One region of the Arthrobacter sp. PAMC 25486 genome, then DNA from elsewhere that is predicted to be linked to it. Evidence: predicted binding sites of a transcription regulator. Region 1 holds the regulator's gene; the other holds the start of a gene.
The links. Region 1 encodes LexA, which represses DNA repair genes until DNA is damaged. Its sites were predicted from a motif close to TCGAACANNTGTTCGA; they were not measured.
Positions count from the first base shown of each region.

Region 1 (7,213 bases):
GGTCGACGGCGTCGGGCGTTGACGCCTTCACATTATCCAGCCCGAGCGCCTTGGCGTTGTCCTGGGTCAGTTCGATGGAGCGCTCGTTGACGTCCACGGCGTAAACGGTTGTGTCCGGGGACCGCAGGGCCAAGGTCAGGGCGATGGGGCCCCAGCCGCAGCCAATGTCGAGCAGATTGCCTTCTGTGGCTGGCGGCGGCGCCTCGTTGAGCAGGATGATGGTTCCCTTGTCCACGCCGTCGGGGCTGAAGATGCCACCCGCCGTTTGGAGCTGGCGTTTTTCCCCGGCCAGGACCACGCTGAGGGGTCGACGTTTCATCGGCGTCGCCGGTTGTGAACTGAAATAGTGCTCTGCACCCTGAGTACCCATAGTCATGCCAGATTAGTGCCCAAATCCGTGTTTGTGTATCTAGGCGCACCTAACCGCAGCACCGTTTATCCACAGGAATGTGGTTGCGAAGGTGTGCGTGTGGGCGGGCCGGACTACGATTGAGGGTAAGCGCCTATAAGGAGAATATGTCCAACGCATCTGCACACCATGGTTCCGACGATAAATCACAGCCCAAAAGCGGCGGAACAACACCGCACGGTCCCGACGAATCCGCGCAGGAACTCTCTGCCGCCGAGATTGAGGCGGTCATTGACCGGATCCTGGCCAAGGATGCGGCGGCTGGCCATGCTGTGCGTGCAGAGTCCGAGCTTGAGGAGCAGGACCCCTATGAGGGAACACCGACAGCCCGGCCCTTGGCTGGTTCGGCACAGGCCGTTTCCTCACTTGATTTTCAGCACAGCCGCTTTGACGGTGACCAAAGTGAACTGGCAGACCGCAAGGCCCTGCGCCGCCAGGCGAGTTTGTCCACCGAACTTGAAGACGTTTCCGAAGTTGAATACCGCCAGCTGAGGCTGGAACGGGTGGTCTTGGCCGGGCTGTGGTCCGGCGGGACCATGGCGGACGCCGAGAACTCCCTGCGGGAGCTGGCCGCCCTGGCTGAAACGGCCGGTTCTGAGGTTCTGGACGGGTTGGTGCAGCGCCGTGCCAAACCCGACCCGGCCACTTTCCTTGGACAGGGAAAGGCGCAGGAGCTCAAGGAAATCGTTCATGCCACGGGCGCTGACACAGTGATTATTGACGGGGATCTCTCCCCGTCGCAGCGGCGCACGCTGGAAGAAGTCGTCAAGGTCAAGGTTATTGACCGCACCGCCTTGATCCTTGACATCTTTGCCCAGCATGCCCAGTCACGTGAAGGCCGTGCCCAGGTTGAACTGGCGCAGATGGAATACCTGCTGCCGAGGCTTCGCGGCTGGGGTGAGTCCATGTCCCGCCAGGCCGGCGGCCGGGTTGGCGCCGCTGGTGGCGGCATCGGCTCGCGCGGTCCAGGTGAAACCAAAATGGAGCTTGACCGGCGCAAGATCCGCAACCGCATGGCCAAGCTGCGCCGTGAAATTGCTGCCATGGCGCCCGCCAGGGAAACCAAGCGCGCCAACCGCAAGCGCAACAGTGTTCCTTCAGTTGCCATTGCCGGCTACACCAACGCGGGTAAGTCATCGCTGCTGAACCGCCTGACGGACGCTGGTGTGCTCGTTGAAAACGCGTTGTTCGCCACCCTTGACCCCACGGTCCGGAAAACCGAGACTGCCGATGGCCTCGGGTACACCTTGGTGGACACCGTGGGCTTTGTCCGCGCCCTGCCCACTCAGCTCGTTGAGGCCTTCCGCTCAACACTGGAAGAAGTGGCCGATGCAGACCTGATCCTGCACATTGTGGACGCCTCACACCCTGATCCCGAAGGGCAGATCTCAGCCGTGCGATCGGTGTTTGCCGAGGTTGGTGCACTGCAGATCCCCGAGATCATCATCCTGAACAAGGCTGACATTGCCGATCCCTTCGTCGTTGAACGGCTGCGCCAGCGAGAACCCCGCACCGTGGTGGTCTCGGCACGCACGGGACAGGGCATCCAGGAGCTCCTTGACGCGATCAGCGAAGGCATTCCGCACCCCAGCGTCTTGTTGACACTGATGATTCCCTACGACCGCGGCGATGTTTTGAACAAGCTGCATCGCAGCGACGCTGAAATTGTCAGCCTGGAACATGGCGAGCACGGCACGCTTGCCAGCGTTCGGGTCCGTGAGGACCTGGCTGCTGAAGTTGAACCGTTTGTCCACCATGCCTGAGAGCGAATTGTCACAGCAGGCCCTGGAGCTTTTGGACCGCGCAGTGGCCACCATGGGTGGCCAACGCCGCGACGGCCAGCATGAAATGGTGCGCAAGGTCGTCGCCGCCATTGAGAACGGCGAACACCTGTTGGTCCAGGCGGGAACCGGCACCGGAAAATCCCTCGCATACCTGATTCCGCTCATCGTCCATGCCTTGACAAGCGACAAACCCTCAGTGGTGGCCACGGCCACGCTTGCCCTGCAGGCCCAGATTGTCGGGCGTGACGTGCCTCGCCTGCTGGCCGCCTTGGATCCGGTGCTGCCGCGACCCATCGACGTGGCCCTGGTCAAGGGGCGCAGCAACTATGTCTGCAAGCAGAAGTTGGGCGGCGGCTTCCCCACCGAGGACACGGGGGAGGGTGCCCTGTTCAGCTTGGGCGAGGACACCAGCGTTGCCCACCTGCCGGCGGCCGGAACGGGCCCCACCTCGGCGCTGGGCAGGGAAGTGGTGCGGCTGCGTGAATGGGCGCAGGACACGGACACCGGAGACCGCGACGAACTTGTCCCCGGCGTCACGGACAAGGCCTGGCGGCAGGTCTCCGTCACGTCCATGGAATGCCTGGGCGCGGCGAAATGCCCCCTGGCCACCGAGTGCTTCTCCGAACTGGCCAGGGCTCGCGGGGCCGACGCGGACATTGTGGTGACCAACCATGCCATGCTGGCCATCAGCGCCTTCGAGGGCATTGCCGTTCTGCCCGAATATGATGTTGTGGTTGTCGACGAAGCCCACGAGCTGCAGGACCGGGTCACGGGGGCCGTTACGGGACAGCTCTCTGTCCAGATGGTGCAGGCCGCAGCCTCCAGCACGCGCAAGCACACGGGCGTTTCCGTTGATGCGCTGCACGCCAGCGCCACGGCACTGGACTTTGTCCTCGCCGGTGTCGCCGAAGGGCTCATGCCCAACGGCCTCAACGAAGCACAGAGCCAGGCCATTGAGCAGGTCCGTGATGCCGTCCGTGCGGCGTTGTCGGATTCGAAACCCGACGGCAACGCGTCCGTCGACGGCGGGCGTTCCATCGCCAGGTCACGGCTGAACCTGATCTTTGACTTGTGCGAACGCCTTTTGGCGGCAGCGGATGCCCGTGAAGTGGTGTGGGCATCGCGCCCCGGCACCTTCGCCCCGGGCAAGGGCTACCAAAAGGCGGATGCCAGCGAACCCGCCGTCATCAACATCGCCCCGCTCAGTGTTGCCATGAAGCTGCGTGAGGGCCTTTTTGCCGAGCGCACCGTGGTGCTGACTTCCGCCACTCTGGCCATCGGCGACTCCTTCCAAGCCACGGCCGGGGGACTGGGCCTGCTCGGTCCCAGCGCACCCAGCTGGAGCGGGGCCGACGTCGGATCTCCCTTCGACTACCCCAAGCAAGGCATGCTGTATGTGGCGGCGCACCTGCAAAAACCAGGCTTTGGCACCTCGCCTGAGCAATTGGATGAACTGGCTGCGCTGATCACGGCCGCCGGCGGCGGCACCCTGGCCTTGTTCTCCTCCCGGCGGGCAGCGGAGGATGCGGCAGAGAAACTGCGCAAGAAACTGAAGGTGAAGATCCTGTGCCAGGGAGATTCATCCATGTCCGGGCTGATCAAGGAATTTGCCGACGAACCGGACACCTGCCTGTTCGGCACCATGTCGTTGTGGCAAGGCGTTGACGTGCAGGGAGCCTCGTGCCGGCTCGTGGTGATTGATAGAATCCCGTTCCCTCGCCCAGATGACCCGCTGGTCACCGCCCGCGCCCGCGCTGTGGCGCAAAGCGGCGGGGACGGCTTCATCGCTATCTCCGCAACACATGCCGCCGTGCGGCTGGCACAGGGCGTGGGCCGCCTGATCCGCTCAAGCGAGGACCGCGGCGTGGTGGCAGTACTCGACTCACGCCTTGCAAACGCCAGCTATGGGGGATTTCTGCGGGCTGCCCTGCCACCATTCTGGTCCACCAAGGACCGCACAGTTGCCCTGTCGGCACTGCAGCGGCTATCCGGCAAATAGCGGCACGGACATGCAGATCAGCTACGACGCGCCGGCAGACGCAGCTTATATCCGGCTTGGCGGGCCCCTCACGCCCGGGCAGGCAAGCCAGCAACTTCACTCAATTCAAACTCCGGGAGGTCGAGGCGAAATCACGTTGGATTTTGATGACGCCGGCCACCTGCTTGGAGTTGAGGTGCTGTCTGCCTCGGCTGTGCTCTCCCCGGAAGTGCTGGCGGCTGCGACAGCACTGGACTAAATAGCAGCTCAAGGGGTGCCGTTCTCCGCTGAAAAAATGGCAGCAATGGTGGCAGCAATGTAGAGGGCACCCCGCCGGGCGGCGGGGTGCCCTCTACATTGCTGCCACCAAGCTGGAAAGCCGAGCGGTTAGAGGCTGCGGAGCACCGAGACCACTTTGCCCATGATGGTGGCATGGTCGCCAAGGATGGGCTCATAGCGGGTGTTTTGCGGCAGCAGCCAGATGTGGCCGTCGCGCTGGCGGAACGTCTTCACCGTGGCTTCGTCTTCGAGAAGCGCGGCCACGATGTCGCCATTGTTTGCCGTTTTCTGCTGCCGTATCACCACCCAGTCACCGTCGCAGATGGCGGCATCGATCATGGAATCCCCCTGCACCTTGAGCATGAACAGCTCACCGCTGCCCACGATTTGGCGTGGCAGCGGCATGATGTCATCCACCGCCTGATCGGCCAGGATGGGTCCGCCGGCCGCTATGCGCCCGACAAGCGGCACAAAGGCGGTGTCCGAGGAACTGCTGAGTTCGGCAAAGTTCAGGCCGTTGGAACTGCGCAACGCCTTGGGGGAGCTGACGCCCTGAATCTCAACGTTGCCGTCGTCCAGGACGAGGGGGATGAGCACTTCCATGGCACGGGGCCGCTTGGGATCGCGGCGCAAGTAGCCGTGGCGTTCGAGCTGGGTCAGCTGGTGCGTGACACTCGACAGGCTGGCAAGCCCAACGGAGTCGCCGATCTCACGCATGGAGGGCGGATAGCCCTTGTCTGCAATGGAGCGCTGGATGCACTCAAGGATCTTCTTTTGCCGAACGGTGAGCCCCTTCATGCCGGCGCGGCTGGGTGCCTGGGGGATGCGGTGCGGTGGGTCTGGAAGCTCCATGATTCCGTAGGTCCTTTCGTGGCTGCGCTGAACAATGTCAGTGCCTGCTGGTGGACTGCATCTAGCGGCCAATCCTTGTTCCACAAGTTTAAGCCACATAGGTGCCAATTTCAAACATTTGTTCGATCAGGTCTTGGCAAGTGTCGTCCATAGGTGCTAAAACTGTACTAGTAGCCAAATAGAACATACGTTCTATCGAAGATATGAAGCATGGAATTTTGATCCTAGAGGTGTTGGTGGCCCTGGGCGCAGTTCCACAGCGAAAGGAGCAGACATCATGAATGCAATGGTTATCACGGCAACATCATTCAACGGCGGACGAGGCAACGGACACCTCGTCCGGCCGAACAGCCGCCCGTCCATTGCCGGGGGGCGCCGACTGCAGCTCACCCGGCGCGGCCGGCTCGTGTTCTTCGGCATCCCGGCGCTCGTCATGGCCGCCGCACTGCTGTTCATTTCCCTGGGCGTCTTCGTTGGCTCCATTGCCAGCCCGGCGCACGCATCGGCTCAATTCCCTGTGACTGACATGGCCGACTACGCCACTACGGTGACTGTCCTGCAAGGGGACAGTCTCTGGAGCATCGCTGGCGAAAGCAACCCCGCCCGCAATATTCGGGAGGTTGTCCAGGAAATTGTGGCCTTGAATGATCTCGGTGCGGGCGTGCTGCAGGCCGGCCAGCAGTTGTTCGTCCCGCTACCCAAGTAGCCCCCGGGACGCAATACAGATAGCCCCCGCACGGAATCCAGGTAGCCCAAGGCCGCCTCAGGGCGAGCTGAAGATGTCCGCCTGGTGTCACCGTTTCGAACTTTCACCGGCACAGCAATTAAGCTGAAGTCATGGATCAGTTCGAACTCTTAGCGCAATTGCCCCTCCGTGACGATCTTCGCGGCCAGCACCCTTATGGTGCGCCACAGATTGATGTGCCGATTCTACTGAACGTCAACGAAAACACCTTTGGCGTCCCGGATGATGCCAAGAAGGCAATTCTGAACGCGGTTGCGACGGAGCTGGACAACCTCAACCGCTACCCCGACCGTGAATTCACCGTCCTGCGCCAGGAGCTGGCAGCCTACCTGGGCCATGGGCTCAGCGAAGATAACCTCTGGGCCGCCAACGGTTCCAACGAGGTGCTCCAACAGATTCTGCAGGCCTTTGGTGGTCCGGGCCGGAGTGCCATGGGTTTCCCGCCCACATATTCCATGTACCCGCTGCTCGCCAGTGGCACCGGAACCGGCTATGTTGCCGGTGTGCGTGCACCCGACTACAGCCTCTCGGCAGAGTCCGCCGCTGCGCAGGTGCGTGAGCAGGCGCCCAACGTTGTCTTCCTCTGCTCACCCAACAACCCCACGGGAACTGCCCTGGGCCTGGATGTGGTGAAGGCGGTTTACGAGGCGGGCGAAGCGTCGCAGGCCATCATCATTGTCGATGAGGCTTATGCCGAGTTCTCCCACACCGGCACCGAAAGCGCCCTGGGACTTCTTCCGGGCCGCCCCCGGCTGGTAGTCTCCCGCACCATGAGCAAGGCCTTCGCCCTGGCCGGCGCCCGGCTCGGCTACCTGGCGGCAACGCCGGAAGTCACCGACGCACTGCGGCTTGTGCGCCTGCCCTACCACCTCTCCGCCATTACCCAGGCAACTGCAGTGGCCGCGCTGCGCAACTCCACCTCACTGCTGGCCAATGTTGAGTCGATCAAGGTCCAGCGCGACCGGATCGTGGCGGAACTGACCGAACTCGGGCTGACCCCCGCGCCGTCCGACTCAAACTTTGTGTTCTTTGGCGGGCTGGAAAACCCCCACGAGGTGTGGGAGGCGCTGCTGGCCGACGGTGTCCTGATTCGCGACGTCGGCATCCCGGGGCACCTGCGCGTAACCGCAGGAACCGAAGCCGAAACAACCGCGTTCCTCTCCGGG
Region 1 is NZ_CP007595.1:4,525,317-4,532,529, forward strand. It holds gene art_RS20315 (class I SAM-dependent methyltransferase) at 1-319, opposite strand, end outside; gene hflX (GTPase HflX) at 517-2,172, shown strand; gene art_RS20325 (ATP-dependent DNA helicase) at 2,165-4,192, shown strand; gene art_RS20330 (DUF2283 domain-containing protein) at 4,203-4,430, shown strand; gene lexA (transcriptional repressor LexA) at 4,559-5,248, opposite strand; gene art_RS20340 (LysM peptidoglycan-binding domain-containing protein) at 5,580-6,008, shown strand; gene art_RS20345 (histidinol-phosphate transaminase) at 6,140-7,213, shown strand, end outside.

Region 2 (7,213 bases), 2.0 Mb from region 1:
GCCCGGGTAGGCGTTAATGCCGGGAATCAGGGTCGCCCCGGCAAAGTACCCCTGCAATTCCTGCACGTCGGAGGGGAAGGTGTCCGCCGCAGACGGGTCCCGGCGCAGCGCCCGCATGGTGGCCTGGTCGCTGCCGGGCGCCCTGCCCAGACCTAGATCAATGCGCCCCGGATGCAGCGTCTCCAGCGTGCCAAACTGTTCGGCGATCTGCAGCGGCGAGTGGTTCGGCAGCATGATGCCGCCGGCACCGAGCCTGATCGTGGAGGTGTGCGCGGCGACGTGGGCGATCAATACGCTCGTTGCCGACGACGCGATCGAGGGCATGTTGTGGTGCTCGGCAAACCAGATCCGCTTGTACCCCCATCCCTCGGCCTTCTGCGCCAGCTCCACGGAGGAGCGCAGGCTGGCGGCAGCGCCCTCGTCGCCAATGTAGGCCAGGTCAAGGATGGAAATGGGAAGCGTCATGGGTGCTGCCTTTCAAAGGGGGTATCCCTAGCGCCAACCCCAACCTGCCCCGGGATATTTCCGCAGCCGGCTTTAGACTGCTCACATGGAATGGTTGTGGACGGTGCTTCTCATGCTTGCCCTGGTTGCGGCCGCCATCACCGCGATCGCCCTGTTCCAGCGCAGCATGTCCAAGCCCGGCGCGCACCATGACATGGCAACCATGGGAGGGGCGCTCAGCGGCCTGGACGAGGTCTTCAATCCGCACGCCGCCCAGGCCCGGCTGGAGCGTGAGGAACAGTCACGCCAGCGCGCCCCCATCCCCTCCCCGGGTGATCTTCCCCAGGGCGTCGTTTTCGAGATGGACGACGACGGCGTCCCCACCAAAGTGGTCATCCGCGCCCCTCGCCGAGCACCGGAAGGCGGCGGTGGCCCGGCAGGCGAGCAGGCTGCGGATTGCGGTTAGCCGGCCGGGGTCAAGCGCTGAGGGGCGCGGGAACGCTCAGCCGGTCAATGGCCGCCAGCGCAGCTGCCCGCCCGGCACGGTTCGCGCCCAAGGTTGACGCGGAGGCGCCGTAGCCCACCATGAGCAGACGCTGTTCCTTAGCAACTTTCACCCCGTCCATGACGATGCCGCCGCCGGGTTCGCGCAGTTTGAGCGGGGCCAGGTGGTCCAGCGCAGCGCGGAAACCGGTGGCCCACAGGATGACATCCGCGTCGCAGGTGCTCCCGTCCTCAAATACGGGACCTGCCGGAGTCAGCTCCCGCAAGGCTCCGCGGGAGACCAGCGTTCCGGCGGCAATCCCGTTTTGGTACTGCTGTGTTAATGGCAGTCCCGTCACGCCCACAACGCTCAACGGCGGCAACCCCGCGGAGGTCCGCTCGTGGACACGGCGCTCCACGTCACGGCCCCAGCCGGGATTGAACTCGCGGGTGGTGAACTCCGGCGGGCGGCGCGTGGACCACGCTGTTTGAACACCGGCGGCGGCCAGTTGCAGCAGGAACTGCACGGCCGAGGTGCCGCCGCCCACCACCAGCACCTGCTGCCCGGCAAAGTCCTCCACCGAGTGGAAGTCCCGGGTGTGCAGCTGCCGCCCGGCGAAGGTGGACATGCCGGGGTAGTGCGGCCAGTGCGGCTTGTCCCAGGTGCCGGTGGCATTGATGACCAGCCGGGTCTCGTAGGCTCCACGGTCCGTTTCCACCACTAGGGGCGGGCCGGCAATGTCGGTGGGGACTCCGCCGTCGTCCTCGGGAAAGAGCATGGCCGAATCATCGGCCAGCGTGTGCACGGCGGTGACCTTGACGGGCCTATGCACCGGTAAAGCAAAAGATTTCTCATAGCTGCCGTAGTAGCGCGAGACCACGGCAGAGGCCGGCTCGGCGGGATCGGCCGGGGGAAGTTTCATGCCGGGAAGGTCATGAACCCCGTGCGCACCGCCCAGGGTCAGCGATGGCCAGCGGTGCAGCCAAGCACCGCCGGGCTCGGGATTCGCATCCAGCACCACAAAGTCGGTCTCGGGATTCAGTCCGTGCCTGGCCAGGTAGTACGCGGCCGAAAGCCCGGCCTGACCTGCACCAATAACCACCACATCCAGCATTTTTGCCTCCTGCTGAGGTGCAACGGGCGGCTGTGGAGGGCTATTCCGGTTGTGTGGCACGCCACTGGGTGGCGCGTTCGGAGAGGACCCTGTCGGCGAGGTAGACGGCGGCGGCTCCCACTGCGTAGGCCACCAGGTCCAGTGCGGAGAAGGTGGTGCCAAAGATCAAGCGCGACGGCGGGAAGCTCACCGCGAGTTGTTCTGGCACGCCCGTCAGCTGGGACAGCTCGATGACGGCGCTGATGGCGAAGGCTGCGAGCGCCAGCCAGTGCCTCTTGGCCAGCGGCAGGATGAGGGCCAGGACCAGATAGACGAGCACCGTGTACAGGGCGTCGCTGACGAGATTAGCCAGGTCCCCGGGGACGAAGAAGTGGAACACCAGACCCACGATGACCACATCGGTTGCTGCGATGAACAGCGCGATGCGCCGGGACTTGAGGGTTTTGGGGAGAGCCATGCTTTTGAGTCTAATGGCGGCCGCGCATCACGCCCGCACCACCGGCAGGTCCGTCCACTCGGTGGTGTAGCGGGGCGAGGCGAGCTCGCGTTTCATGGACCACTGCGGCGCAACGGCCAGTCCGCCGATCCCAATGCCGATGGCGGAGCTGCCGAACTTGCTGCGCACATCCCCCATGACCCCACCTACCTCCGGCTGCGCCTCCCCAGCGCCAAAAACGTCAAGCATCCCCGATCCTGAAGCCGGCTCAAGTCCGCCGAACATGACACCGGCCCGCAGGTAGGAGGCACCGGCAACGGCGCTTTGCCTGATGGCGGCAACGGCGGCCCGGACCAACACAATGGGGTCCTGGGTGGGCGTCGCAAAGCGGATCGTCGCGGCAGGAAAGCTCCCCTCCCCCGCGGCGAAGCGACTGGTTCCGGCCGTGACGGTCATGATTGCAGCCCGCAGCCCTTCCTCATTGAGCCGGGCGGCGCCCCGCTGGGCATAGACAGCCATGACCTCCTCCATGCCGGCCACCGTGGTGACGGGTTCGGAGAAGCTGCGCGAGAACATGATCTGCTGCTTGTCCACATGCTCCTCGACATGGGGAATGCACTCGGTCCCGTTGAGCTCCATGACTGTCCGCTGCAGCACCACGGAAAATTTCTTGCGGATCAGGGCCGGGTCGGCGGCCTTGAGGTCGGCGATGGTTTCGATGCCCATCATTTTCAGCCGGTCCGAGGTCTTCCCGCCCACACCCCACAGTCCCGAGGCTGGAACGCGTTCCTGGATGCCCTCCACGTGACTGGGCGGCATCGCATCAAGGGCGCACACCCCGCCGAGCCTCGGATTCTGCTTGGCAATCCGGTTGGCAAACTTGGCCAGCGTCTTCGTCGACGCCACCCCAACACAGACAGGCACACCCACATGGCGCATCACGGCCGCCCGGATGTCCCGGCCCACGGCCTGCAATTGGTCCGGATCCCCCACCAGCCCCACAAACGATTCGTCGATCGAGTACACCTCCTGCCACGTGCCAAAGCGGCCCGCCACTTCCATGACCCGGGCGCTCATGTCCCCGTACAGCTCATAGTTGCTGGAGCGGGCCACCAGCCCCCACGCTTTGGCCTGCCGCTGGATCTGAAACCATGGAGCCCCTGTGGCGATGCCCAGCTCCTTCGCTTCAGCGGAGCGCGCCACCACACAGCCATCATTGTTGGACAGCACCACGACGGGACGGCCTTCCAGCCTCGGGTCAAAGACCCGCTCGCACGAGACATAAAAATTGTTCACGTCCACCAGGGCGATGCGGTTGTTGCTCATGGTGCCTATTCTCCCATGACCCGAACACGCATTCGAGTCACATGCATGGCCTCAAGCCCACAGACCGCAGGGGCAGGGGCCATCCCAGCAACCACGGAGCAACCCAGGTTGACAGCCTCAGGCTTAGCAACCTAGGTTTACAACATGGAACCACGACAGATTGCAAAGACGGCAGCGGACACGAGCGATCCCCGCTCCGGGCTTCGAGCTGTCGCGTCCTTGCGCGTCCTTGCCGACACGCTTGAGCTCGCCCAGGTGGAAGCTGCATTGCGTGAAGGAATGAGCTGGCAGGATATCGCCGCCGCACTCGGCGTGACACGGCAGGCGGCGCACAAGAAATACTCAAAGCGGATCGATCCGAGAATCCCCGTCCCCAGGAGAAACCAATGAGCAAGTTCGCCCGGGCTGCAACCACCAGCCAAACCTTGTCCCTCGCAGCCATGGAGGAAGCCTCCCGCATGGGCCAACGGGAGCCCGACGTCGAGCATCTGCTCCTTGCACTGACGCTCAGTGAACAAGCTGCCGGCCACGTGCTGCGCAGCCACGGTGTCACCCTCGAGGCAACCCGCCAGGCCATTGCCGAGCAGCGTAGCCTGTCACTGCAATCCATCGGAATCGATCTCCCGGCGCCCGACGGAGGGCGCATCACCTTCCACGAAACCAATGGGTACGAATGGAGCAAGCGCGCCTTCGACATCATCACCCGGGCATCCAAGGGCAGGAACGACGGCGATGCTGCCGCCGTCTTGGCAGAACTTCTCACCGAGCCGAGCGGACTCATTGAGGAGCTACTGCAGCGGCTGGGCACTTCCCCGGCGGCGCTCATCAGCCATCTGGCCGATGCCAAAGAATCCAGTGCCCCCGCAACCCCCTCAACATCGGCAACACCAGCCGACACACTTCCTGACAGTAAGCACGGTTCCACCGAGGTTTTTGTTCCTGCCCCGATCGAGGAGGTGTGGGCCCTGCTGGTGAACCCTCAGAGGATGTCGGAATGGGAGCCACTCACCGGCGGCGTCATTGCGCCGGACATTACCGGTGATGCAATGGTGGGAGCTAGCTGGCTGACGATTCCTCCAACCGAATGGCCGGACGGGAAGACAGTACGCGTACGGAGGGGCAGCGAGCGCCGACGGGTCGAGCTGGTCGCTGGTGTGCCCGGATCCAGCATCAGCTGGCGATTCACTTACCCCGATCTGGGTCGAAGCAATTCTTACCAGCTGTGCATCGCACTCTCCGCCACGACGGGAGGCACCCGGCTGGGCATTACCTTGGCCTGGCGGCGCAGTCGTGGCTGGCGCCGGGCGGTCGGATTCATGCTGGCTCCGCTCCAACGCTTCGCGATCTGGATGCAGCTGCGCCAGTTTGCAGGAGGAATCAGCCGCGCTTTCCGCTGACGACTCCCCGGCATTATGGCGACGTGGAAACTGGCGCCGCTCCTGATGTCGCGTAGTTGCAGTTACGGTACGCCGTAGGACTTGCACCGAATCTTCTTTTGAAGGCCGTACTCAATGCGAAAGGGCCGCCATAGCCAACTTTCGCCGCTATCTGCGCTGTTGTCAGCTGGGAATCGGCCAGCAGTTCACTGACAAGAAGCATGCGCCAGTTCGTCAGATAGGTCATGGGTGGCTCGCCCACACAGGTGCGGAATCGGCAGGCTAGGGTAGCCCGTGAAATATTCAGCAGCCGGGCAAGTGATTCCAGGCTCCAGGGCTTCTCTGGAGATTCGTGGAAGTATTTCAGAGCCTGGAACACCATCGGGTCGTTCGCACCGGCGAGCCAACCGTGTGCCGTTTCCGGGTTCAGCACGGCCCAGGCGCGGATCGAGTGGACCAGAAGCACATCAAGGAGCCTGTCGATGGTGCTGCCTTGACCTGGCGCATCGGTGGTGACTTCAGCTTCGAGGAATCCCAAGAGTGATGCGCTGATCTGGCCGGCGGGCACGACGGCAACCTGAGGCAGAGCGTTTGTTACGGCCGCCCCGATCTGAGCGTCAGTCTCATAGGTGCCGATCAGCATCGTTGTTTCCCCAGACACCCCGTTTCCCCAGGTACGAATTCCCCGGCTCATGTCCGGGCCGACATCTTCACCGGACAGTGACGTGCACCGCTGACCCGGTTCAATAAATACGTCCGGGGCGCGCATCGGATCGTCAGCAACGATGTAGGGCTCCGGACCACGGACGATCGCCACGTCGCCGGAACGCAACTGGACCTGGCCATTGCCGGCCACCAGCCACGCTTGTCCTGACATCATTGCGATGACCGTCAACGGTGCTTTGTCCCGTACACCAATGGACCAGTTTTGGGACATCACCACTCGCAAGGCAAAGGCACGCCGCGCCCGGGGACCGTCAAGAAGGTGCGTCAGTGGATCCATGCCTCAAACTTAGACGATCGCGTATGAAGACACACTTTTCAGCCATTCAATGTGCACACCAACTGCTGTTGACTGGTTCCATGACTACGAGAAACATGTTCTCCCCGTACAGTTTTTCCCGGACCAGGGAATGCCCGGCTCCACTTCATCGCGTTCCCAGTTTCAAGACCGTGCGCACGGAACCCCGCGCATGAGCGGACCACTGCTTGACGCCGTCGTCGCCACAGCCGCAGTCTGTGCGGGAGTTTCAGGCGGTGTGTACTTAGCGTTCTCCGCCATCATCATGCCTGCGCTGCGAAGCCTTCCCGCCAGTCAGGCAGTTACTGCGATGCAGCGCATCAACAGCAACGCGGTCCGGCTGCCGTTCATGGCTGTTTTCTTTGGCGGTGCCGCAACCTCCGCTGCCGTGATCCTCACCGAGCTCATATCAAGTTCGACGAGCCCACCTGAACCGTTCCTCATGGCGGGGGCCGGACTTGGCATTGCTGCTTTCGGCATCACCCTTGTCCGCAACGTCCCACTGAACAACGCCTTGGGCGGGATTTCCTCCAATGCCCCCGACACCACGATGAAATGGCAATCCTTTGAGCGAAATTGGCGGGCAGCCAACCTTGCACGGACGGCCGTTTCCGTGGCAGCAGCGGTAGTCCTGTTGCATTCCCTCACGAGGCCGGCTTAACCGGCAGGCGAGCTGAGGCAGCACTACTGGGGGTAGGCCACGTGCGGGATGGCGTTACGACGCCCGCCAGACAGTCTCCTCCATGCCCAAACGGCGAGCGCGGCAGCGGCTACCGGTGCGATGAATCCTGCCGCAGTCACGGTCATGATCGCGGGGACGACACCGGCCAGACCGAGGGCCACACCCACGGCAATGCGCACGGCGGGCCTGGTCGAAAGCAATCCACTGACCGGCAGCGCGAACGCCAGACTCCCCAGCACGGCGGCAAGCAGCATCAACGGCCACTGCAGGGAACTGCCAGCACCTGAAAACTGTGCGGCGGACGCTACGCCCAGGCCTGCACAGAACAGC
Region 2 is NZ_CP007595.1:1,904,328-1,911,540, forward strand. It holds gene art_RS08710 (LLM class flavin-dependent oxidoreductase) at 1-465, opposite strand, end outside; gene art_RS08715 (hypothetical protein) at 551-910, shown strand; gene art_RS08720 (FAD-dependent oxidoreductase) at 921-2,042, opposite strand; gene art_RS08725 (DUF2809 domain-containing protein) at 2,083-2,499, opposite strand; gene art_RS08730 (Y-family DNA polymerase) at 2,527-3,804, opposite strand; gene art_RS08735 (hypothetical protein) at 3,949-4,194, shown strand; gene art_RS08740 (SRPBCC domain-containing protein) at 4,191-5,201, shown strand; gene art_RS08745 (AraC family transcriptional regulator) at 5,215-6,183, opposite strand; gene art_RS08750 (DUF1772 domain-containing protein) at 6,374-6,862, shown strand; gene art_RS08755 (hypothetical protein) at 6,886-7,213, opposite strand, start outside.
Region 2: art_RS08730 (Y-family DNA polymerase) is a predicted target of LexA. The motif match lies at 3,825-3,840, and genes of this name have one in related genera.